DNA from 3 places in the Photobacterium sp. GB-50 genome. Region 2 is predicted to be linked to each of the others. Evidence: riboswitches for the same ligand, from Rfam matches in the RefSeq annotation. Region 2 holds a riboswitch; each other region holds the start of a gene.

Region 1 (8,552 bases), on a different contig from region 2:
CTTCAACATCTTGAACGCTTAGCATTTCACCTTGCGTTACACGTGTCGGGTTATAGCGTGTTAGTAGTAAGTGTTGTTTAACTGCGTCTTTACCATCTTCTGCTCGGCGAGACTTAGAATCTAGAATACCTAAAATACGATCAGAGTCGCGAACAGAAGAGACTTCAGGATTCGTTGTTACAATCGCTTCATCAGCAAAGTAAAGTGCCATTAAAGCACCAGTTTCAATACCTGCTGGAGAATCACAGATAATGAAATCAAAATTCATTTTATCCAAGTCATTTAAAACACGCTCAACACCTTCACGAGAGAGTGCGTCTTTATCACGAGTCTGAGATGCAGGTAAAACAAAAAGGTTATCAACACGCTTATCTTTAATTAATGCTTGGTTCAGATTTGCTTCGCCGTTGATAACGTTTACAAAGTCATAAACGACACGTCGCTCACAACCCATAATGAGATCAAGGTTACGTAGACCAATATCAAAATCGATAACCGCCGTTTTTTTACCGCATAATGCTAGACCAGATGCAATGGCTGCGCTTGAGGTTGTTTTACCAACGCCGCCTTTACCTGAAGTAACAACGATAATTCGTGCCATTTACTAAATTCCTTATTAAAACTTTTATAAAGCAAGGTGCTCGATGCTAAGCGTATTATCAGTAATTGAAATTACAACACCCTTGCCCCAGAACTCATCCTGAATGTTATCACTTAGCCAGTAGTTTCCTGCAACTGAAATTAGTTCAGATTGCAAGTTCTGACAGAAAATTGTCGCTTCTAGGTCTCCGTTGGCTCCAGCTAATGCTCGACCACGTAACGTACCGTAAATATGAATGCAACCATCAGCAATAATTTCAGCGCCCGCACTCACATGGTTGAGAATGACAAGGTCACGATTTTTAGCATAAATCTGTTGACCAGAACGAACAGGAGTGCGAATGATAAGTGCGGACTCTCGGCCTTGAACTGGCTGAGAAGATGGCTCAGCCTCAGTAGATTCTACTGTTGTTTTTTCTTTCACCGTGCGTGCGGCATTCATAATAGCAAATCCAGCAGATTTTGCTTGATTTTGTAACGCTTGTTCTTTACAACCGCTGATACCTACAGGGATCATGCCCGCGTCGACAATTGCTCGTTTTAATTGCTCAAAATTAATATCTTTGCCTGCATTAGAGATATCGATAACAACGGGAGCTGATGCAAAGAAATTAGGTGCGAGTTCAATTTTTTCTTTTAGGTGATCGGTCGCTTTTTTGATATCACCATCAATTAAATGAAGCGCAGAGAGCGTAAATGAGCTCCCTTTAAGTTCAGTCGTCTTGGTCATGGTATTTATTATGGTTAATGTTTAAATTAACCATTCTTGTTGATTATCACAAAGGTACTAGCATGGTATATTCCCGAGCAGTTAGGGGCAAGTTATCCTTGCTTTGACATGGGAAATTCAGACAAAAGTCTCATCCTGTAGGGGGAAAAATAAACCAACGGGGAATGATACGTTAAAATAGCTGTCTGAAAGAATAAGCTTTAACAAATAGGTGAATTGAAATGTTGTGTGCAATCTATAAAAGCTTAAAAAAAGATAACACATATTTATATGTAAATAAGAAAGATGATTTCTCCGATGTGCCTGAAGTATTAATGAATACATTTGGTAAACCGCAATTTGTTATGGTGATAAAGTTAGAAGGGAGAAAGTTAGCCTTGGCCGATGTTGAAAAAGTAAAAGAAGCATTAAAGACCGTTGGTTTCTATCTTCAAGTTCCACCGCCAGTAACAAATTTATTGGATCAATATAAAGCCGAGAAAGCCGGCAGAGCTAATTAAGGTTATTATGCATAAGCGTTTTATATCGGCCGTTGTGGCCTTAGGACTAGGGATTTCCTCAACAGCTTTTGCTGCTGATGAAGGGTTTAACGCATATATAAATAAATTAAAAGCAGAAGCGCGTAGTAATGGTATTTCTGAGCCTATTCTCGATTCAGCTTTTAAAGGCATTACATTTACTCATCGTGCAGTAAAGGCAGATAAAAACCAACCTGAGAAAAAGTTAACATTAGATCAATATATTCCACGCGCTGTACCTGACTGGAAAGTAAAACAAGCACGTCGTTTATATCAAGAGAATAAAACAACATTAGATCGGATAGGTAAAGAATACGGCGTACAGCCACGTTTTATTGTTGCGTTGTGGGGAGTTGAAAGTAACTTTGGTAAATTACAAGGTAATTACCATGTTGTTGAAGCATTAACCACGTTGGCTTATGAAGGTCGTCGTGAAGCTTTATTTCGTAAACAAGTGATGGCGGCATTACAAATCCTTCAAGAAGGACATATTACGATTGATGAGATGAAAGGATCATGGGCAGGGGCGATGGGTCAATGCCAATTTATGCCAACATCTTATTTAACCTTTGCGGTTGATGGTAATAATGATGGTAAAGCTGATATTTGGAATACTAAAGCGGATGTTTTTGCATCTGCAGCGAATTACCTAAAAAAATCAGGTTGGAATGATAAATATACTTGGGGACGTCAAGTTAAGATCCCATCATCATTATCGGCCGATTTAAAAGGTACGGGTGTAGAAAAAACCAAAACACTAGCACAATGGCAAACACTCGGTGTTCGTACTATGAGTGGTGGGAATTTACCCAAAGAAGACATTGATGCATGGTTAATTCAACCTGATGACGAACATGGGCGTGCTTACCTTGTTTATGGTAATTACCAAACATTAATGAAATGGAATCGTTCTCATTATTTTGCTTTAGCTGTCAGCCATCTTGCTGATCGTATCTAATAGCTATAACCAATAATAAAAGGTTATCTGTATTGAAAGTCAGGCACTACTGCCTGGCTTTTTATTTTGATATGTGTTTTCTATATTTAAAAGCGAATAAATATTTGCCTAGACATATCTTTAAGCAATTCGAAAACAGCGTTGTTTAGATTGATGTCTATAATTCTTGGTTCATGACAGTATAAAAAAAGCCCAACTAAGTTGAGCTTTCTAAATATATGGTAGGAAATGAAATTAGATTTCAAATTCTTCTAAAGATTTACCATTTTCAAGTGCTTGCTTAAGCGCGCTTGGTGTACGGCCTTGGCCTGTCCACGTTTTTTCTTCACCGTTTTCATCGATGAATTTATATTTAGCTGGACGTGCAGCACGTTTTGCTTTTGGTGCTTTTGAAAGGCTTGCTAACAATTCTTCAGGGTCGATACCATCAGCTAATAGCATTTCACGGTATTGAGCTAGTTTTTCATTACGCTCATTTTCTTTTGCTTGTTCTTCTTCTTCAGCTTCAGCACGTTCTTGAACAACGGTAGTTAATTTCTCTAAAGCTTCTTCTAGTTGCTCTAAAGTATATTCACGAGAAAGTGCACGAAGACTACGAAGGTTTAAAAGTGCTTTCATTGCATCAGACATTTTTATATTTCCTGTTATTTTTAACTAACTGTAAATAATAATAGCAGTGTCGAATCATTTATTACAATAGTAATGCTTTTATTCATTATGTCAAAACACTTTAAACATTCTTTATTGTTAATTGTTAATAATAGCGATATTCGTATTTTTATAAAAATACGAATATCGGATTTATGCTTAATAGATGTTTAAATGGTTACAAAATGAAACATATCTGCTCGTAGGTTCATAATATTTAATGGGTGAAGCTATACTTAGATAAGATTATATTTATAAAGCAATGTTATTTGTTCTGTTGTTAAATGTTTCATGTGATGTTGTTGCAAATAATGAAACATTACGTAGAATAATCGCAACCTTGATGTAAGGTAGAGGCGCGTTATCTAATAGTAATTAACAAGAGGGTGAAACCAATGACGGTTAATGAAAGGAGCTAATGCCGAAGTAAGAGTGACGTCAAATCCTTTTTCTGGGGTTGTATTGAATAAGTGCAACACTGCCATAGTATATAATCATATTCACTATGGAGCGCTACTGTGAAAAGAGAAGAGCCAAGACGTTCTTCAAATATGGTTAACCGCCATGTTATCCAGTAGATCTCCAACCTAATTCGGTTGTCTTTGAGATCATGAATTTAGTAGATTACTCCCATTCATTAGTATCCATTATTCCTCCTATTGTTGCGTTAGGGTTAGCGATACTTTCTCGGCGTGTGTTAGTTTCTCTTGGTGCGGGTATCGTATTAGGAGCACTTTACTTAAATGACTTTTCATTTAACCATTCAGCTTCTTATTTAGGAGGCACTATACAAAACTTATTCATATCTGATGGTGGTATTAATACCTGGAATATGAGTATTGTTTTATTCCTCATTATATTAGGCATGACGACAGCATTGTTAACATTGTCTGGTGGTACTCGTGCATTCGCTGCATGGGCACAAACAAAAATTAAAACAAAAAGGGGCGCGAAACTGCTTGCTGCTTTTTTAGGTGTGTTTATTTTTGTTGATGATTACTTTAATAGTTTAGCGGTGGGTTCTATCGCTCGTCCCGTAACGGATCGCTATTACGTATCGCGTTCTAAATTGGCTTATATATTAGATTCAACAGCCGCTCCAATGTGCGTTCTAATGCCGGTATCGAGTTGGGGTGCGTATATAATTACGTTAATTGGCGGTATTTTAGTTACGCATGGAGTAACAGAATATACACCTTTAAGTGCCTTTTTAACGCTAGCGCCAATGAACTTCTATGCTATTTTTGCTTTAGCTATGGTTTTTGTTGTGTCTTGGTTCCAATGGGATATTGGACCAATGAAAAAACATGAGATGGCAGCAATGCATGGCCGTGGTTTTGATGAAGGCGGTGATGTTGATGAACAAGCAAAAGATTTAACTGACGAATTAGAAATTGTTGAAAGTACGAAAGGTAAAGTTGGCGATTTAATTTGGCCGATTGTTATTTTAATATTTGCCACGTTCTTTTTTATGGTTTTTACAGGCTATCAAGCATTAGCAGCAGATGGTAAATCTTTTGCTCTGCTAGGTGCGTTTGAAAATACTGATGTCGGTAAGTCACTTTGTCTTGGTGGTTTATTTGGCTTAGTTGCTGCGATTATTCCAGTCATTCGCCAGCGTATTGCATTTAATGAAGTTATTCGCACATTATGGATTGGTGCTAAATCCATGTTTGGTGCGATTTTAATTTTATTATTCGCGTGGAGTATTGGTAGCGTTATTGGTGATATGAAAACGGGTCAATATTTATCAACCCTTGTACAAGGGAATATTAACCCTATGTTATTACCGATGATCTTATTTTTATTATCAGGCGTGATGGCATTTTCTACAGGTACGTCGTGGGGCACGTTTGGCATTATGTTACCTATAGCTGGTGATTTAGCTGGGGCAACCGATATTACCTTGATGTTACCAATGCTAGCGGGAGTATTAGCAGGCTCTGTATTTGGTGATCACTGTTCACCGATTTCAGATACTACAATATTGTCTTCAACGGGGGCACGTTGCCATCATATTGATCATGTCGCAACGCAACTTCCTTACGCAGTTTCTGTCGCCTTTGTTTCTACTATTGGCTTCCTTGTGCTAGGTATGACTGACTCATTACCCGTAGCCTTCATCGCGGCTATAATTACTTTTATTATGGTTTGTGTGTTGTTTGCTTGGTTATCACGACGTACTTATGTCCCAACAGTAAAAAGCTGATTTTATCTCTGTTCTTTTAAGCCCATACACTTTTCATGAAAAAGAGTATGGGCTTTTTTGTAACTAATGTGTACTTGTTAAGTCTATCACTTTTCATTGTGAGTGAATTTCTGTAGCATCGGCGCAGTTTTTTTAAACCAATCGTATTACTAGGGAATCCTCATGGCCCAAATGTATTTCTATTACTCTGCAATGAATGCAGGGAAATCGACCACATTATTGCAATCCTCGTTTAATTATCGCGAAAGAGGAATGACCCCCGTTATTTTTACTGCTGCGATTGATGATCGCTTTGGTGTGGGTAAAGTCAGCTCTCGTATTGGTTTAGAAGAAGAGGCTGAGTTATTTAATGCAGAAGATGATTTATTCGAACGATTAAAAGCGTTATCAGATAAAGGTAAAATTGATTGCGTATTAATTGATGAATGCCAGTTCTTATCTAAAGCGCAGGTGTATCAATTAACGGAAGTGGTCGATAAACTCGATATTCCGGTTTTATGTTACGGCTTACGTACAGACTTCTTAGGTGAACTTTTTGAAGGGAGTCGTTACTTATTATCGTGGGCGGATAAGTTAGTTGAATTAAAAACAATTTGTCACTGTGGTCGCAAAGCAAACATGGTGATCCGTCAAGATGAAACCGGTCGTGCTATTGCTGATGGTGAACAAGTTGAAATTGGTGGCAACGCACGTTACGTATCAGTATGTCGATTACATTATAAAGAGGCATTAGGTCGTTAATTATTTAATGATAATAGGGATAGTCCTTTTTATCTTATCCAGTAATACGTAATTATTGCGAAACAAAAAGCCAGCTTATTTGGCTGGCTTTTTCATCGTAACTGACGATTGAATTATTTCTTATTATGACGCTCTTGCAGTTTATTCGTCACATCTGACAGTGATAAACCTTGATCTTGAAGTAGTACAAGCAGGTGATAGATCAAATCCGCTGATTCACATACTAATTCCGCTTTGTCACCCGACGTTGCCGCAAGCGCGACTTCAACACCTTCTTCGCCCACTTTTTGCGATATACGCTTGGTGCCACGGGCGTAGAGGCTAGCTGTGTAGGAAGACTCAGGATCTGCACCTTTACGACTCGCCAAGAGCTGCTCAAGTTGATGAAGGAAAACCAGTGACGGTGGCTGAGCATCACTTTCATCAGAATCAAAACAGGTGGTCGTGTTTAAGTGGCACGTTGGACCAATTGGATCGACGTGTACTAATAAGGTGTCTTGGTCACAATCAAGCTGAATACTTTTAAGTTGCAGTACATTGCCTGATGTTTCACCTTTCGTCCACAGGCGCTCTTTGGTGCGAGACCAGAAAGTGACTTGTTTAGTATCAAGTGTCTTTTGAAGCGCATCTTCGTTCATGTAGCCAAGCATTAGCACTTGACCACTGGCATTATCTTGAACAATAGCAGGGATCAGTCCGGCTACTTTTTCCCAATTGATTTTGGTTAATAAACTCATAGTCGGATCTCCACATTTTGCGTTTTCAGAAATTGCTTTAACTCACCAATGTTGATGATTTGTTTATGGAAAACAGAGGCAGCTAAGGCGCCGTCTACATTCGCAAGCTTAAAGGCATCGCTAAAGTGCTGCATTTCACCCGCACCACCAGAAGCAATTAAAGGCACGTCACATACACTGCGTACCATGTTGAGTTGCTCTAAGTCGTAACCATTACGTACGCCATCTTGGTTCATCATGTTCAGTACGATTTCACCCGCGCCACGACGTTGAACTTCTTCAACCCAATCACGTGTTTGCCATTGGGTAGCTTTGGTACGCTTTTCATCACCAGTAAATTGGTATACCTGATATTGACCTGTTTCAGCGTCAAAATAGGAATCAATACCGACAACGATACATTGCACACCGAACTTATCCGCCAATGTGGTGATTAATGTTGGATCTGCCAGCGCTGGTGAATTGATAGAGACTTTATCTGCACCAAATTGAAGAATACGGCTCGCATCGTCAGCAGATTTAATCCCACCTGCGACACAGAATGGAATATCAATCACTTCTGCAACGCGAGATACCCAGCTTTTATCAACAACACGACCGTCACTTGATGCGGTAATATCGTAGAAAACCAATTCATCTGCGCCTTCTTCAGCGTAACGTTTTGCCAGTGGTACAATGTCGCCAATGATTTCGTGGTTACGAAATTGGACACCTTTTACAACTTGACCATCACGTACGTCTAAACAAGGAATAATACGTTTAGCTAACATTGCGGTCTCCTTAATTGTTCCAGCATGTAAAGGCTTGATCGGCAGTAAACTTACCATCAAGTAGGGCGCGACCGACAATAACGCCAGCCACACCTGAGCCTTTTAATGCTGCAATATCATCAAGCGAGCCAATGCCACCAGATGATTGAAATTGTACTTGCGGGTACTGGCGACAAAGATCGACATACAGTTCGACATTTGAACCAGCCAATGTGCCATCGCGAGAAATGTCAGTACACAGCACGTGCTTTAAACCCACTTTTAAGAAATTTTCTAATAGCGCCTCAATAGTAACGCCTGAATCTTCTTGCCAACCAGAGACAGCGACAATGCGGTTACCGTTGTCATCAATGTTGATATCCAGAGCCAATACGATGTGTTCAGCACCGTATTTTTCCATCCAACCTTTTACCATTTCTGGTTGTTTAACGGCGGTAGAACCAATTACCACACGTTTAGCACCAGCGTTTAACAGATCTGCGACGTCTTGCTCGGTGCGTACGCCACCACCAATTTGTACATTGGCTGGTGTGCTTTTGAGTAGTTTTTCAATTAAAGATAACTGACGCGCTTGCGTATCTTTTGCGCCCGTTAAATCAACCAAATGTAGCCAGTTAGCGCCAGCTTGGTGGTAAAGATTA
Region 2 (8,552 bases):
ATATTTGCGTGGTATCAATACCTTTGGATCCCGGCAAAAAACCCTATTGGCTATGACACTATCGCTAACCGCCCTTATGGTATTTTCCAGCAACCGAATGTGATGGCAAGCTTTCTTGCAACTGGACTCGTGATTAGTACTTACTTATTAGCACGTATCCCGTTATATCGCGGTAAATGGTCCTGGCTTCATATCACTTTGCTGATCACACCTATGCTAACGATTCCAATGTTAGTGGTGTTGAACTCTCGTACAGGTTGGCTAGGCGCAATTATCGGCGTAATACTAATGCTGCCATATTTACGTCGCTTTGCCGCAAAACAAGCACAACGTTTATGGTTGTTAATGGTTACATTAGGGCTTTGTTTGGCATGGAATATTTCATCTACAGAGAATTGGTCACCTAAAAACAACAGCGTAACTGTTGCTGGTGATGGTCGAGGAGTTATATATCCACAAGCCTATGACATGTTTACTACTAAACCACTTACAGGTTATGGGTATGGTAAATTTGAAGCCGCTTACATCACGCAAACCGCGTTATGGCACAATGAAGATCCAGCACAACATGCAGGTGTTCCTAGCTTAGATCACCCACATAACGAGTTACTTTTCTGGGCAGACGAAGGCGGTATAGTCCCACTTATCGGCTTATTGCTTGCTGCATTTGCGGTAATGGTAAAAATAAGAAAAGCGCCTAATGGTACCCAGTTAGCCTTAATAGGATTGTTTTTCCCTATCGTTCTGCATACCCAACTTGAGTATCCTTTCTACCATTCATTAGTCCATTGGCTGATCTTTATCATACTGATATTTTGGGTAGATAACCTCACCACCAAATATCATCGCCAATCATTAAGCTACGTACTAGGGCTGAAAGTTTTCGCACTTATTGTACCAATTTTTATCTCTAGCTTTATGATAACGACCCTGTATTCAGGTTGGCAGTTAACTAAATTTGAAACCACTCGACCAGTAAATATTGAATACTTACTTAAGGTGAATAATCCATGGTCGTGGAAAAACCGTTTTGATTGGGATTTACAACTGACCCAACTGCAACTCGGAATTAGCAGTAATAAGCCAGCACTAATTGAAGACTATATTCAATGGGCAACCGAGAAAGCGAAAACGTGGCCGCGACCAGCGCTGTATCAAAACCTGATCCTTGCTTACGATGCCCTCGGCAATAAAGAGCAAGCATCACAAATCAGAGATGAAGCGCTGTTCTTATTCCCATCTTTAAATTTTGAGCAGCAAAACAGCGAAGCAAAGGCAACGTCTGCTGCTAAATAACCATAAAAAATGGCTACCCAATTGGTAGCCATTTTTATTTACTCATCAATAAATTACTTCAATGTGGTTTCTAGCGCTTTTAAGCACAGCGCAACATTTTCACTTCTCGCACCATAGCCCATCAAACCGATACGCCACGCTTTACCTGCCAACGCACCTAAACCTGCTCCGATTTCCAAGTTGTAACGTTGCAGCAACTCATTACGTACCTCAGCATCATCAACGCCTTCAGGGATATAAACCGCATTGAGTTGGGGTAAACGTGAGGTTTCTTCTACCACAAATTTGATACCAAGCTTTTCAAGCCCAACTTTAAGCTCTTCATGGACATTTCGATGGCGCTGCCATGCATTTTCTAACCCTTCGTTTTGCAATAATACCAAGGCTTCATGCAACGCATATAAACTGTTTACAGGTGCAGTGTGGTGATAGCTACGCTTACCTTCACCACTCCAATAACCTAGCACCAAACTTTGATCTAAAAACCAACTTTGTACTTTGGTTTTACGTTGCTGGATCTTATCAATCGCCTTTTGAGAAAACGTTAATGGCGATAACCCCGGCGTACAGGACAAACACTTTTGGCTACCTGAATAAACCGCATCTAATTGCCACTCGTCCACCAGCAAAGGAACACCACCAAGTGATGTCACCGCATCAACAATCGTTAAGCAATCATGTTTACGGGCAATTTTTGCAAGTGTTTTCGCATCACTCAATGCGCCGGTTGAGGTTTCGGCATGTACAAAAGCAACAATTTTAATTTCAGGATCGTTTTGTAACGCTTGCTCCACTAAATCAGGATCAACCGCCGCCCCCCATTCGTTATCCACAACGATAGCAACACCACCACAACGCTCGACATTTTCCCGCATCCGTTCCCCGAAAACGCCATTACGGCAAACTAGTACTTTATCCCCAGCTTCAACGAGATTAACAAAGCAGGCTTCCATTCCTGCACTACCTGGCGCTGAAACAGCGATGGTAAAGGCATTTTGGGTTTGAAAGGCATATTGCAACAATTGTTTTAATTCATCCATCATGCCGATAAATAATGGATCAAGGTGCCCTACCGTAGGACGACTAAGCGCTTGTAATACTTGCGGATAAATATCTGATGGTCCCGGCCCCATGAGGGTTCGATGCGGTGGGATAAAGCTGGTAATTGTCATTCTTTTGCTCCGTAAAGTCATTGTCCCTGTCGATATTTTTATGTGGAACGCGTTGCTATCTATTTTAGAGTATTAGAGCCCCTTCATTGGTGCAAGCGACCTATACCGATCCCATGACACACATTGACGAAATATCATATGTAAATAAATTGTCATATTCCATTTGACAACAGGGTGATGAATCTTATTCAATAAGATGATATTTTATTCAAGCACTTATTATTCAAACAGTACGACTTTAAACGGAAGAGGAGCGTTACCTAGGTATCATAATGACAGGACCCCATCCAATCGCCATTATGAGAGGGAGAGTAACGCCGAGGTATAACTGATTAGGGGATGAGTTATATCGGCTATGAAGGTTGAATCCTTCTAGCTGTCACCAAGGTCAATGATTGACATTGGTGGGGAGCTTCTGGGTGAGTGACTATTCACCTCTTATGCTCTCCTGACAGGATGTCGGGAATACTCCCGAAAAAATAGCCTACCTTGTGATGTGTTTACTATTTAGGGAGAAATTAATTATGGACAAGGCTGCAACACATTCAGATTCACTCACTGTCGCAAAATTTGGCGGTACCAGTGTTGCTGATTACACCGCAATGAGCCGAAGTGCTGCCATTGTTATTGCTAATCCAGACACTAAAATTGTGTTAATCAGCGCCTGCTCTGGTGTCACGAATATTCTGGTAGAACTTGCCAATGGCGTGAGCGATTCAACGACCCGCCAACAACGCATTCAGACACTGACCCAAACCCACCAAGATGTTCTTGATCAACTTCAGCACCCAGAAAATATTCAAGACGCTATTTACGGCCTACTTGATAACATCGCAACCTTAGCTGAACATGCGGCATCAACAACCTCTGCACAATTGACCGATCAAATTGTTAGCCATGGCGAGCTGCTTTCAACCCATCTTTTTAGTCAAATATTAGTCGAGCTAAACGCCCCAGCTGTACGTGTAGATATTCGTTCCATCATGCGTACTGATGATCAATTTGGTAAAGCGATCCCACAGCCAGAAACCATTAAGCAATTAGCGACTGAGCAATTATTACCACTATTAGACAATAATATCGTGGTATCACAGGGCTTTATTGGATCAAACAGCCAAGGTGTTACGACAACACTTGGTCGTGGGGGGAGTGACTATAGTGCCGCTTTAATCGCAGAAGCCGTAAATGCTAGCACATTAGAGATTTGGACTGACGTACCGGGTTTATACACTACCGACCCACGTATTACATCAGCCGCGAAACCGATCAAAGAGATCAGTTTTAGTGAAGCTTCTGAAATGGCAAACTTTGGTGCTAAAATTTTACACCCATCAACCCTAGTACCTGCTGTTCGTCAACAGATCCCAGTATTTGTAGGTTCATCAAAAGCACCAGAGCAAGGCGGTACTTGGATCAGACAATCCGTTGAAGAAGCGCCACTATTTAGAGCACTCGCATTACGTGCCAACCAAACCATGGTGACACTTACTAGCTTAAATATGTTCCATGCATATGGCTTTTTAGCAGAAGTCTTTCGTATCTTGGCTGAACATAAAATCTCAGTTGATCTCATCACAACCTCAGAGGTCAGCGTTTCACTTACCTTAGATCAAACCGATACTGGTGGCGGTGCGCCAACGCTTCCGCTTCAAGTCGTTGAAGAATTAAGCCAATTATGTGTGGTTGACGTCGAGCAAGGGCTATCACTGGTTGCACTTATCGGTAACCAAATGAGTGATACGAAAGGCTCAGCCAAAGATATCTTTGGCGCGCTAGAAGATCATAACCTTCGTATGATTTGCTACGGTGCTAGCCCACATAATTTATGTTTCTTAATTAATGAAGATGAAGCTAAAGACGTGGTTCGCACACTGCACGCATCTTTGTTGGAATAAGCTCTTTCTAACTAACCCAAATAAAGTTCCGATAAACAAAAAGGCGCATTGAGCGCCTTTTTTATTCACTATCGATTAAGCATTAAAGATTTGGGCCTAACCATTTCTCAGCTTCGATCAAATCCCAACCTTTTCGATCGGCATAACTTTCTAACTGATCTTGCTGGATCTGAGCAACCGCAAAGTAACGAGAATCAGGATGTGAGAAATACCATCCCGAAACGGCAGCACCAGGCCACATTGCGTAACTTTCCGTTAGTACCATGCCAGTATTTTTCTCAGCATCAAGTAACTGCCAAATAGCACCTTTTTCGGTATGCTCAGGACATGCGGCGTAACCAGGTGCAGGACGAATACCTTGATACTTTTCTCGGATCAAATCGTCATTATTCAGATTTTCATCAGCTGCATAGCCCCAAATATCTTTACGTACCATTTCATGCATACATTCAGCAAAGGCTTCCGCTAATCGATCCGCAACAGCCTGTACCATAATGGCATTGTAATCATCACCTTTTGCTTTAAATTGCTCAGCAATGTCATATTCACCAATCCCACCTGTTACCGCAAAAGCGCCAATCCAATCAGCCTTGCCGCTCTCTTTAGGCGCAATATAGTCAGATAAACAATAGTTAGGACCTTTCGGCTTTTTGGTTTGCTGACGTAAACCATGCAGCACAGTTAAAACATCAGTTCGGCTATCGTCTGTGTACACTTCAATATCATCACCGACATTATTGGCAGGGAATAAACCACACACACCGTTAGCTTTAATCATGCCTGTTTTCTCGATCTCATCTAAGATTTTATTAGCATCATTAAACAACTTAGTCGCTTCTTCACCCACAACTTCATGACGAAGAATCGTTGGGTATTTACCACTTAATGACCACGTCATGAAAAATGGCGTCCAATCGATATACTTACGAATTTCAGCTACAGGGAAATCAGTGAAGGTGTGAACACCGGCTTTTTTCGGTACTGGCGGCGTATAATTTTGCCAATCAATATTAACCGCATTAGCACGTGCTTCTTCTAACGAAATAGGTGCGGTACGTGGTTTCTTACGCGCATGTTGTTCACGTACCACATCGTACTCTTGGTTTAAACGCTCAACAAACGCTGGCTTTTGTTCATCAGACAATAACGCAGAACAAACACCTACTGCGCGTGATGCATTAGATACATACACTACTGGCTGATTGTAGTTTTGCTCAATCTTAACCGCCGTGTGGGCTTTAGAAGTTGTTGCACCACCGATAAGCAAAGGGATATCAAATCCTTGTCGCTCCATTTCTTTGGCAACATGGACCATTTCATCAAGCGATGGCGTGATCAAACCCGACAAGCCAATAATATCGACGTTTTCTTCTTTGGCGACTTTTAGAATTTTATCGCATGACACCATCACTCCAAGATCGATAATCTCGTAGTTATTACATTGCAGTACAACGCCGACTATATTCTTACCAATATCGTGAACATCGCCTTTAACGGTTGCTAGAAGTATTTTACCGTTGGTTTGTCCAGCCTGCTTTTCAGCATCAATATACGGCTCTAAATAGGCAACAGCTTGCTTCATGACTCGAGCCGATTTTACGACTTGCGGTAAGAACATCTTACCTTCACCAAATAGATCACCAACGACGTTCATCCCAGCCATTAATGGCCCTTCGATCACTTCGAGTGGTTTACTGGCTTTCTGACGAGATTCTTCAGTATCTTCAACAATAAATTCGGTTATACCTTTAACTAGCGCATGCTCTAAACGCTTTTCAACTGGCCATCCGCGCCATTCTGCAGCGCTGCGATCTTCTTCAACATTACCGCTATCTCTGTATTTAGCGGCAATGTCTAATAAGCGCTCTGTACTATCATCACGGCGATTAAGCACAACGTCTTCAACCGCATCGCGTAATTCATCAGGCAGATCATCATAAATTGCAAGCTGACCTGCATTGACAATCCCCATATCCATACCGTTTTTAAAACAGTAATAAAGAAAAACAGCATGGATCGCTTCACGAACTGCGTTGTTACCACGGAAAGAGAACGAAACATTCGACACCCCGCCTGATACCATGGCATACGGCAGCGTACGTTTGATATCCCCTACCGCTTCAATAAAATCAACGGCGTAATTGTTGTGCTCTTCAATACCTGTCGCAACAGCAAAAATATTAGGATCAAAAATAATATCTTCAGGTGGAAAGCCGACTTCATCAACCAACACACGATAAGCATTAGTACAAATTTCAATTTTACGTTCGCGAGTATCCGCCTGACCAACTTCATCAAATGCCATTACGATAATCGCTGCACCATAACGACGAAGTAATTTCGCTTGAGTGATAAAGTTATCTTTACCTTCCTTCATCGAGATAGAGTTAACAACAGGCTTTCCTTGTACACATTTAAGCCCTGCTTCTAACACTTCCCATTTAGAAGAATCAACCATAATAGGCACTTTTGATATTTCGGGCTCTGTAGCACAAAGGTTTAAAAAGCGTACCATTGCAGCCTTCGCATCAAGCATCCCCTCATCCATATTAATATCGATGATTTGAGCCCCAGCCTCTACTTGCTGACGAGCAACCTCTAATGCTTCATCATAAAGCTCTTCTTTGATTAGGCGCTTAAATCGAGCCGAGCCTGTCACATTGGTACGTTCACCAACGTTAATAAATAAGGTATCAGCATCAATCGTTAACGGCTCTAACCCTGATAAACGGCAAGCAATAGGAATATCAGGTAATTGGCGAGGTTTTAGATTTTGAGTCGCTTCATACATGTGGCGGATATGCTCTGGCGTAGTACCACAGCAGCCCCCCACCATATTGAGAAAACCACTTTTCGCCCACTCGCGGATATGTTCTGCCATTTCTTCAGCTTCAAGATCATATTCGCCGAAGGCATTAGGTAAACCCGCATTTGGGTGAGCTGAAACAGCACATTCTGAAATACGCGATAACTCTTCAACATACTGACGTAATTCATCGGGCCCAAGCGCACAGTTCAAACCAAAGGAAATAGGTTTAACATGACGTAATGAGTTATAAAACGCTTCCGTTGTTTGTCCAGAAAGAGTACGTCCCGAGGCATCTGTTATGGTGCCTGAAATCATCACTGGTAGTTCAAAACCCAATTCTTCAAAAACCCCAGAAACAGCAAAAGCGCAAGCTTTAGCATTCAAGGTATCAAAGATAGTTTCAAGCAAGATAATATCGGCGCCACCTCGAATTAAGGCATGTGTCGATTCGGAATAGGCTTCAACTAGTTCATCAAAGGTAACATTACGATAGCCAGGATCGTTAACATCAGGAGAGATAGAGCAAGTACGGTTTGTCGGTCCTAAAACACCGGCAACAAAACGTGGTTTTTCTGGTGTTTTAGCGGTCCATTCATCAGCAGCAAGACGAGCGAGACGCGCTGCTTCATAGTTAATTTCCGCGCTCAACGATTCCATGTCGTAATCCGCCATCGCAATCGTTGTAGCATTAAAAGTGTTGGTTTCTAGAATATCCGCCCCGGCTTCTAAATACGCGAGGTGAATATCTTTAATCAGCTGGGGTTGGGTTAATACTAAAAGATCATTATTCCCTTTTAGATCAGAATGCCAATCAGCAAATCGTTGACCTCGATAATCATCTTCTTCCAATTTATAACCTTGGATCATGGTGCCCATGCCACCATCAATGATCAGGATTTGCTCTTCCAACCGCTTATGCAGTAATTCCTTGCTGTTTAACACGTCACTACATCCTTATAATCCATTACAGCTTTGTAACATCCTACCACACTTCAATTGGGGATAAAGAAAGCTAAATATAATTTACACAACAAAAGCTTTTCAAAATAAAACAAATTATCAGTAGCCATTAATTACTGATGGTTTTACTATTTCGTCACAAGTTTTCTAACAACCCACCAATCTAGAGGTTACGCATGTCGGTCTATAGCACACTCTGCTTTCTGGCTGCAGCAGCAATGCTTATTGCTTTTGTAAACAGTAAAATAGGTAAGATGCAAACAACCATTGCCATCACTGCCGGATCATTAATCCTGTCACTATTGATCATCATTGCGGGACACAACGGTTGGTTCCATCTTGAAGATGTTGCCGCGACTCAAATCAGCAAAATAAACTTTGAAGATTTCCTATTAAAAGGCATTTTAGGCTTCTTATTAT
Region 3 (8,552 bases), on a different contig from region 2:
ACGCAACCGTTAATGCAACCGCTCCCCATAAGCGAGTGTAGCCATAATCGAGTCTATCATCTCGAGCATAGTGATTTGATATCGCATCCGAAATCGCTACCGCAGGACCAATTGCTAAATTAAATAACACGAGTAGTAATGCAAGTACCCAAAATGTTGGCGTAATCGTACCTATCCAGATAAACGCAATAAAGCCTAGCAAGCTTAAAAACATTGACCAACGAAGGAACGGTATGAGATGCCCAACCTTGTGAAATAAAGGTGTTAATGTAAAGTTGATCACACAGCGAGCGGCAAGTCCAAAACCGATCAGCATCCCGATATCGGCATCTGAAATCCCTAATTTTTCTAACCATAATCCTCTAAAGGGTAAATACACCCCATACGAGAACCAGAACATAAATTGATACGTGGACATCCATACTGATGGTCGACAATTAAGCATTCGTACGATTACTCCTTTCAATGTTTGAGTAACAGTAACGAAAATAGTTATCATTAACAATTTGAAGAAATACCAAAAAATAATTAAAAACAGCCACATTACATGACTGCTTTTAGAATAAACTGAAAAATATTTTGATTTATTCCTTTAATTTCTGATGTTTTCTCAAAACAGATGTTGCGAAAATGTAAAATAATCTATCTTTATAAATGTGCGTCTATATTACGACTTCTATAAATAAGATAAAAAGGGAGATGAGCATGTCTTTAATCCTATCCATTAAGCGGTTTTTGTTTGTGGTTTTAGTTGTAACTCCCCTCGTTTCATCAGCCGATGAAATGACACCGAAACAACAATTTGAGATCGGGAAACAAAAAGCCCTTGTTTGTATGACATGCCATGGTGTCGATGGTATTTCAGCAACGGATACCTATCCCAACTTACAAGGCCAAAAGCAACAATATTTGGTCGCTGCACTTAAAGCATACAAACAGAATCAACGTGTTGATGGTTTAGCGATATTAATGCAGGGTTATGCTAAAGATTTAAGTGATCAAGATATGAAGGATCTCGCGTATTACTTTAGTACCGTAAAAACAGATACCAGCCATCAATCACAATAAACGGCATTACTTGCTAAGGTTATGACGATGGATACTCAGTATAATTATAAAATCGTTAAGTACTTTATGATCGCGAGTGTTAGTTGGGCGTTCATAGCTATGTTAATTGGTGTTATTTTAGCTGCGCAACTTTATTGGCCTGCCCTTAACCTCGATTCTGAATACTTTCAATTTGGTCGTCTCCGTCCATTGCATACTAATGGCGTCATTTTTGGCTTTGTCGTCAATCTTTTAATGGGAACGTCCTTTTATATTGTTCAACGCACCTGTAAAACACCGCTATATAACAACACTGCTGCTTGGTCTGTCTTTTGGGGTTGGCAATTTATCCTTCTTCTTGCCCTTATTACCCTGCCATTAGGTTTTACTACCTCAAAAGAGTACGCCGAACTTGAATGGCCAATTGATGTCTTAATTGCTGTTATCTGGGTGATGTACGCCATCGTGTTTTTTATGACTGTCGCCAAACGTACCGTTCATCATATCTTTGTTGCTAACTGGTTTTACGGCGCGTTTATTATTGTTATTGCGATGATTTTTATTGCTAACAATCTCGAATTGCCTGTCACGATGTGGAAATCTTACTCTATTTACTCAGGGGCTGAAGATGCTATCGTGCAATGGTGGTGGGGACATAATGCGGTTGGTTTCTTATTAACCGCTGGCATCATTGGTATGAACTACTATTTCATTCCCAAAATTGCCGAGCGCCCTATTTACTCTTATCGCTTATCTGTTATTCACTTTTGGGGCTTAGTCGGCTTTTATACTTGGGCTGGTACGCACCATCTTATTTATTCTTCTGTGCCAGATTGGTTACAAAATCTCGGCATTGTGATGTCGTTAATTTTATGGCTTCCCTCATGGGGTGGCGCGTTTAATAGCATCATGACCTTGCTCAATAATAAGCAGAAACTTAAGCACGATTACATTATGTGGTTTTTCTTCTCTGCCATTGTTTACTACGCTCTAGCGACTTTTGAAGGGCCATTATTAGCCATTCGTTGGTTTAATATGATTGCGCATAATACCGATTGGATCATCGGTCATGTGCATTCAGGAGCCCTAGGTTGGGTTGGCATGTCTGCCATTGCCGTATTTTATTACTTTATTCCTCGTTTATATGGTCACGAGCAATTGTGGTCAAATCGTTTAGTTAAATGGCATTTCTGGTTTGCACATATTGGGATTGTACTTTATGCCGTTGCACTGTGGATAGCTGGGATCGGACAGGGCTACATGTGGCTAAAAGAAGATCCTAATGGCTCTCTTAGCTATAGTTTTGTCGAAGCGATGAACTTCAGTGCACCGTGGATGTTAGTTCGCTTTATCGGTGGTGCGTTGTTTGTGTTAGGTATAATTTTAATGATTTATAACCTATACAGAACGCTAAAACAGCCAAAACCTAGATCAGTTAAGCATCAAAATGCAGCAACAGAAAAGGTAGATACTCATGATTAATAAAGATTTTACCTCATCTGTAGTGATCCTTATTGTTGCAACAACTTTGGTTGCTGCCTTTTCATTCTTAGTATGGGTACTTCCTGCTTTTTTTTACCAAGATAAGTTAATTGCTGAATCAAGCGCGAAACCATTAACCGCATTAGAAGTTGCTGGGCGTGATATTTATATCAGTGAAGGTTGCCATACTTGTCATACCATGATGGTACGTCCATTAAATGCAGAAATTAAACGTTATGGACGATATAGCCGAGAAAGTGACGATATTTATGAACATCCCAATTTATGGGGTTCAAAACGTACTGGACCTGATCTCACTAATTTAGGTCGAAAATATTCTGATCAATGGCACATCATTCACCTAAGAAACCCTCGTGATGTTGTACCAACTTCGATTATGCCCTCTTATCCTTGGCTCTTTGAACAAGTACTTGATGGTGAAGATATTGATGCAAAACTAATTGCATTACGTACGCTTGGTGTTCCTTACACTGATAAGGAAATTAAACAGGCACGATTAGAAGTAAAAGGTAAAACCAAGGCACAGGCATTAATCGCCTATCTACAAAGTCTGGGACAAGATCAAGGAGTACGACCATGAGTACTTTTTGGAGTGGTTGGGTCATTATCCTAACCCTTATTTTTCTCGCAATTATGATCGTCGTTGTTGCGTACTACTGGAAGAAAAACAGTGCAGCCAACGCTAATCGAACCGTCGATAGCTTTGATGGTATCGATGAAAACGATGCCGCCGTACCAAACCTTTTACTTCTTTCTTATCTTCTCGCTTTCATTATCGCTGCCGTTTTTTTGGTGCTCTATCCTGGCATGGGAAACTGGCAAGGACTCATGAAGTGGCAATCAAGTAGTGAAGCGGCTTCAACCTCTACTACTTCATTAGCCAAACAAATTAGCCAAGTACCTAATAGTGATACATCATTTCAAGCATTAAGTACCTCGCCTGAAATTGTGGTCGCTGGGCGTGCTTTATTTCAAACCCATTGTGCGGCTTGTCATTTAAATCAAGCACAAGGTCAGCTTCATTTCCCTAATTTAAGTGATACCGTTTGGCTTTATGGTGGTAGTGATGAGGCGATCCATCATTCGATTGTTAAAGGTCGTAACGGAGTCATGGCTGGTTGGAAAGATATTCTGACTGAAGAAGAAATTGAGAATGTTTCATATTATGTCGCTTCACTTGAAAAAAATCGCATTATCTCAGAGCCAGCGGTCAAGCTTGAACTCGGTAAAACCGTATTTGATGCTAACTGTACGGCTTGTCATGGCAGTAATGCAAAAGGTAATACTGCGATTGGTGCGCCAAATCTAACCGATAATATCTGGCTTCACGATGGCAGCGTTGAAGGTATTATTTCAACGGTAAAATATGGCTTGAACAATCTCATGCCTGCTTTTGAAGAGCAACTCAGCGATAGCGAAATTCAAGCATTAGGGGCTTATATTCGCCACCAAGGAAATAGACAAAACGAGAAACTCGCAGCACTTGATCCGGATATGGTTAGTAAAGGGCAATACCTTGCTTATGCAGGAGATTGTATTGCTTGTCACACTGGTGAAGGTGGCGAACCATTTGGTGGCGGTTTAGGATTTTTAACGCCATTTGGCACGCTTTATTCTACCAATATTTCAGCACATCCAACCTATGGTATTGGGGATTACACCTATGATGAATTTTATGATGCGCTACATAAAGGTAAAGGCAAACATGGCTACCTATATCCAGCGATGCCCTACTCGTCTTATCAATATGTGACAGATGAAGACACCCAAGCACTTTGGGCTTACATGCAATCGCTTAATTTTGTGAATACTCGTAATGAAGAAAACAAGATGATGTTCCCAAGTAATATCCGGTTAGGACTACTTGGTTGGAATATTGCCTTTCTTAATACCGACCCTTTGCAATACCCAGCAGATGCCACCGAACAATGGAAACGGGGTAAATATTTAACCATGGGGTTAGGCCATTGTTCGGAATGTCATACTCCACGTAACGTTGCACAAGCCTTGATAGAAAAAGAGCTATTCCAAGGTAATTTGATTGATGGCTGGAAAGCCCCAAATATTACCGCAACAGAGCTATATCAAGATCGTTGGGATGTAAAAACACTAACCGACTTTTTAAAAACGGGTCATTCAGATAAAGGAACCGCATTTGGTGGTATGGCGGAAGTGGTACAAAACAGTACCCGTTTCTTGACAGAACAAGACGTCGCAGCCATTGCGGAATACTTGATCACTGGCGATAAATATAACGAGTTAGATAGCTCGGTTCCTCAGCTTAACCCACCAGGCTTTGGTGACTTGGTGCCAGCCAATGTTGATATTCAAACCGTTGAGCTAAAACCGTTAAGTAGCAACGATCCTGAAAACGAAGCCAAACTATATGGTGTGTATGTGCAAACCTGTGGTGCATGCCATGGTAAAGACGGTAAAGGTAGGAAAGGGATCGCCCCTACGCTGCTTAACAACGGGATAATTATGCACAGTGATCCTTACGATACGATTGCCGTTACCATTCGTGGTTTATCGCCAAACTTCATGGAACAAGACAGTAACTTTATGCCTATGAGTAGCTTTAACTCGGTGCTCAGTGATGCCAACCTTGCGAAATTAATTAGCTTTGTCCGCGATAAGTTAGGTGATAGAACTGTACCTGTTACACCACAAGAAGTAGCAGAGGTAAGAAAAGATTTAATTAAAGGTGGCTATGCTGGGAATATACACTCCATGACAACACCAGAACAAAATCAGCCCAATAGCATAACAGAATGAGCGATTATCTAAATGGAATATATCGCTACTAATTGGTTAACATGCCATCAACAGTAACAATATTTACAATTAATATGCATTTTCTGTCTGCTTTTTATTGCCTAAGCAAAATTAATAGGTATCATCAAATTTCAATCCTTTGAGTAGAGGCGCGCTGCCTAAAAGTATCCGGATGGAGGGTGACACCTTTGAAGTCTGGGGAAAGGAGTCGGCGCCGAAGTGTTTGTTGTGTCGTCAACAATCGCTGGGTCTGCATTAAATAAGTGCAGAACTGCCATAGTTATTTTGTCTATGGAGCGCTACCCTAAGGGATACGAAGAAGTATTTTTTCTCCTGAAATCTGTTTCTCTATCCTTTCGGTAGATCTCCACCTAATATAGGTGTTTAAGAGATCCATGAATCTAGTTCAATATTCTGACTCCCTGCTATCAGTTGTACCACCCTTACTGGCGGTTGTTTTAGCAATCACTACACGACGTGTATTGTTATCACTTGGCCTTGGTATTGTTGCAGGCGCAATCCTTCTTAATGATTACAGCCCTTTAGCGGCGCTTCAATATATCGTAAATAAAGTTGTAGGCCTTGTTTGGGCAGACGGTGCTGTAAATAGCGGTAACGTTAATATGATCATCTTTATGCTTTTGCTCGGTGGTTTGATCAGCTTAATGACAGCAACAGGTGCCACTAAAGCATTTGCTGAATGGGGTGTTCGTCGCTGTAAAGATCGCCGTAGCGCAAATATGCTAACGGGTTTAATGGTTTTTGCTTTCTTTATTGATGACTTTTTCCATAGCTTATCTGTGGGGCCTATTTGTCGCCCAGTAACAGATCGCTTCAATATCTCACGTGCAAAGCTTGCTTATTTACTTGATTCAACGGCTGCACCTGTTTGTGTTATCACGCCAATTTCTTCTTGGGGTGCTTACATTATTGCTATTCTTAGCGGTATTTTAGTAACAAACCATATTACCGATATCAGTGCTATTTCATTGTTTGTTCAAATGATCCCAATGAACTTATACGCCGTGTTTACGCTATTAATGGTTATCGTTGTTATTTTCTTCCAACTTAACATTGGTCCAATGCGTCAACACGAAGCATGGGCAGAAGAAGGTAAGCTTTGGGATGAATCTAAAGGCCACCCTAAAGGCTTAGAAATTACCACTGAGTCTGAAGGCCAAGGTACTATGATTGATATGGTATTGCCTATTCTGACACTGACAGTCTCAAGCGTTATCTTTATGATCATCAGTGGTGCTGAAGTATTAAGCGCAAAAGGCGAGGCTTTTAGCTTAATTGCTTCTTTAGAGCATACCGATCTAGGTGCTTCATTGGTTAATGCATCTTTATGTAGCCTCGCTGTTTCTATTCTTCTAGCTTTACGTTTAAAGCTGCCACGTAAGACTTGGTTAACTGCGGCACCTCAAGGTGTACAAGCGATGATCCCTGCAATCATTATTCTACTTTTTGCATGGACGATCGGTACTGTTGTGAGTGATATGTCTACAGGCCAATACCTAGCCTCTTTAACAAAAGGGGGGTTCCCAACGGAATTACTACCAGCGTTAGTCTTCATCCTTTCATGTGCAATGTCATTTGCGACAGGTACAAGCTGGGGCACGTTCGGTATTATGTTGCCACTTGCTGGTGATATGGCGGTAGCAAGTGATGCTCACCTATTAATGCCGATGTTATCTGCAGTACTTGCAGGTTCGGTATTTGGTGATCACAGCTCACCTATTTCAAGCACAAGTATCTTGTCTGCAACAGGTGCAGGTAGTCACCATATGGATCACGTTATGACTCAGCTTCCTTATGCTATTACTGTCGCTTTTGGCGCACTATTAGGTTATTTGGCAATGGGTATCTTATCTTCAACAATTGCGGGTATTGCAGTAAGCTCTGTTTGGTTCCTTGCATGTTGTACGATTCACCTACGTCGTCATAAGAAACAACTGCAAGCGGTAACAGCATAAATAAATACATTAATATTAGATCATAAAATCTAATAATCCCCGTTCGTTTTAATACGCATTTGCTTTATGCTAAGTATTAGACAACGGGGATTTTTTTGTATAAAAGCTAGGAAATAGAATGGAATACTTACATACCATGGTACGAGTGAGCAACTTAGATGCTTCACTAGATTTTTACTGTAACAAGCTTGGTTTGGTAGAAATTCGACGAAAAGAAAGCGAACGTGGACGTTTTACTCTCGTATTTTTAGCTGCACCTAATCAGGCAGAAACGGCAAAAGAAACACAATCGCCTTTATTAGAACTAACTTATAACTGGGATCCAGAATCGTACACTGGTGGCCGTAATTTTGGTCACCTCGCTTTTGCCGTCGATAATATTTACGATTTATGTGCTCATTTACAAAATAATGGTGTTGTCATTAATCGCCCACCCCGTGATGGACATATGGCATTTGTTCGTTCACCTGATGGTATTTCGATTGAACTGCTACAAAAAGGTGACGCACTAGAACCCGCTGAACCTTGGGCTTCGATGCAAAACCAAGGTGAATGGTAAGAAATAGCTTTTTGTTTGTCGGTATTATTTTATTCAATAATACCGACAGTTATAGAGCCTTTAAAGCACAATAATGCCAAGTTGACTTAGTAATTGCTCTTGTTGCCAGTCGCAAATTTTTACACCGTTCAAATTCACACGTCGAATATCAACTCCCTCTAAATCCACATGACAAAGATCTGCGTCTTCTACAACGCATTGACCCCACTGTTCAGAGGAAAACTCACCGCGACTTAAGTCAGATCCTTTAAACGATGTTGCCAACAAATTAGCCCCATTCCATCGGTTTTCAAACAGTTCGCACTGCTCTAATTTTATGTCTTCGAAATTGCTATAACGTAAATTGCAGCCAGTGATAAATGCCGAGCAAAAGAAAGTGTTATGGGTAATATAATTTGCAAAAGAAGCATATTGAAAATCAACGCCTTGGAGATTAGATTGTCGCATTTCTATGCCAAAACACTGCGCATTACGAAAACTAGCCATTGACAAATTACACTGCTTAAAACTCGCATCTTTGAGCTTTGAATAGGAAAAATCACAGCCTTTGTCATCCCCCACATCAATAAAATTACAGTTGATAAAACTCGCTTCAACTAAATTTGCACGTGAGAAATCACAACGATAAAACTGACAATTTTCAAAAATAGCTTCGGACAATTCTTGTTTAGAAAAGCTTTCATCTTGATAGC

The links. A riboswitch is a leader RNA that binds a small molecule or an ion and turns the genes downstream of it on or off. The one in region 2 is predicted to bind lysine.
Region 1: another riboswitch for lysine. It lies ahead of C9J41_RS01350 (Na+/H+ antiporter NhaC family protein); the one in region 2 lies ahead of lysC (lysine-sensitive aspartokinase 3).
Region 3: another riboswitch for lysine. It lies ahead of C9J41_RS04975 (Na+/H+ antiporter NhaC family protein); the one in region 2 lies ahead of lysC (lysine-sensitive aspartokinase 3).

Annotation. Positions count from the first base shown of each region.
Region 1 covers NZ_PYNX01000001.1:317,348-325,899, reverse strand. Annotated here, with positions in the region: gene minD (septum site-determining protein MinD) at 1-601, opposite strand, end outside; gene minC (septum site-determining protein MinC) at 626-1,330, opposite strand; gene C9J41_RS01365 (YcgL domain-containing protein) at 1,552-1,830, shown strand; gene C9J41_RS01360 (lytic transglycosylase domain-containing protein) at 1,838-2,806, shown strand; gene C9J41_RS01355 (H-NS family nucleoid-associated regulatory protein) at 3,041-3,436, opposite strand; lysine riboswitch at 3,798-3,978, shown strand; gene C9J41_RS01350 (Na+/H+ antiporter NhaC family protein) at 4,065-5,663, shown strand; gene C9J41_RS01345 (thymidine kinase) at 5,826-6,404, shown strand; gene hisIE (bifunctional phosphoribosyl-AMP cyclohydrolase/phosphoribosyl-ATP diphosphatase HisIE) at 6,518-7,141, opposite strand; gene hisF (imidazole glycerol phosphate synthase subunit HisF) at 7,138-7,911, opposite strand; gene hisA (1-(5-phosphoribosyl)-5-[(5-phosphoribosylamino)methylideneamino]imidazole-4-carboxamide isomerase) at 7,922-8,552, opposite strand, start outside.
Region 2 covers NZ_PYNX01000005.1:234,135-242,686, forward strand. Annotated here, with positions in the region: gene C9J41_RS09905 (PglL family O-oligosaccharyltransferase) at 1-1,296, shown strand, start outside; gene C9J41_RS09910 (alanine--glyoxylate aminotransferase family protein) at 1,350-2,468, opposite strand; lysine riboswitch at 2,707-2,891, shown strand; gene lysC (lysine-sensitive aspartokinase 3) at 2,993-4,363, shown strand; gene metH (methionine synthase) at 4,446-8,114, opposite strand; gene C9J41_RS09925 (sodium:proton antiporter) at 8,309-8,552, shown strand, end outside.
Region 3 covers NZ_PYNX01000002.1:513,999-522,550, reverse strand. Annotated here, with positions in the region: gene C9J41_RS05000 (3-phenylpropionate MFS transporter) at 1-445, opposite strand, end outside; gene C9J41_RS04995 (cytochrome c) at 706-1,068, shown strand; gene ccoN (cytochrome-c oxidase, cbb3-type subunit I) at 1,096-2,529, shown strand; gene ccoO (cytochrome-c oxidase, cbb3-type subunit II) at 2,522-3,130, shown strand; gene ccoP (cytochrome-c oxidase, cbb3-type subunit III) at 3,127-5,325, shown strand; lysine riboswitch at 5,462-5,635, shown strand; gene C9J41_RS04975 (Na+/H+ antiporter NhaC family protein) at 5,721-7,301, shown strand; gene C9J41_RS04970 (VOC family protein) at 7,420-7,860, shown strand; gene C9J41_RS04965 (Qnr family pentapeptide repeat protein) at 7,921-8,552, opposite strand, start outside.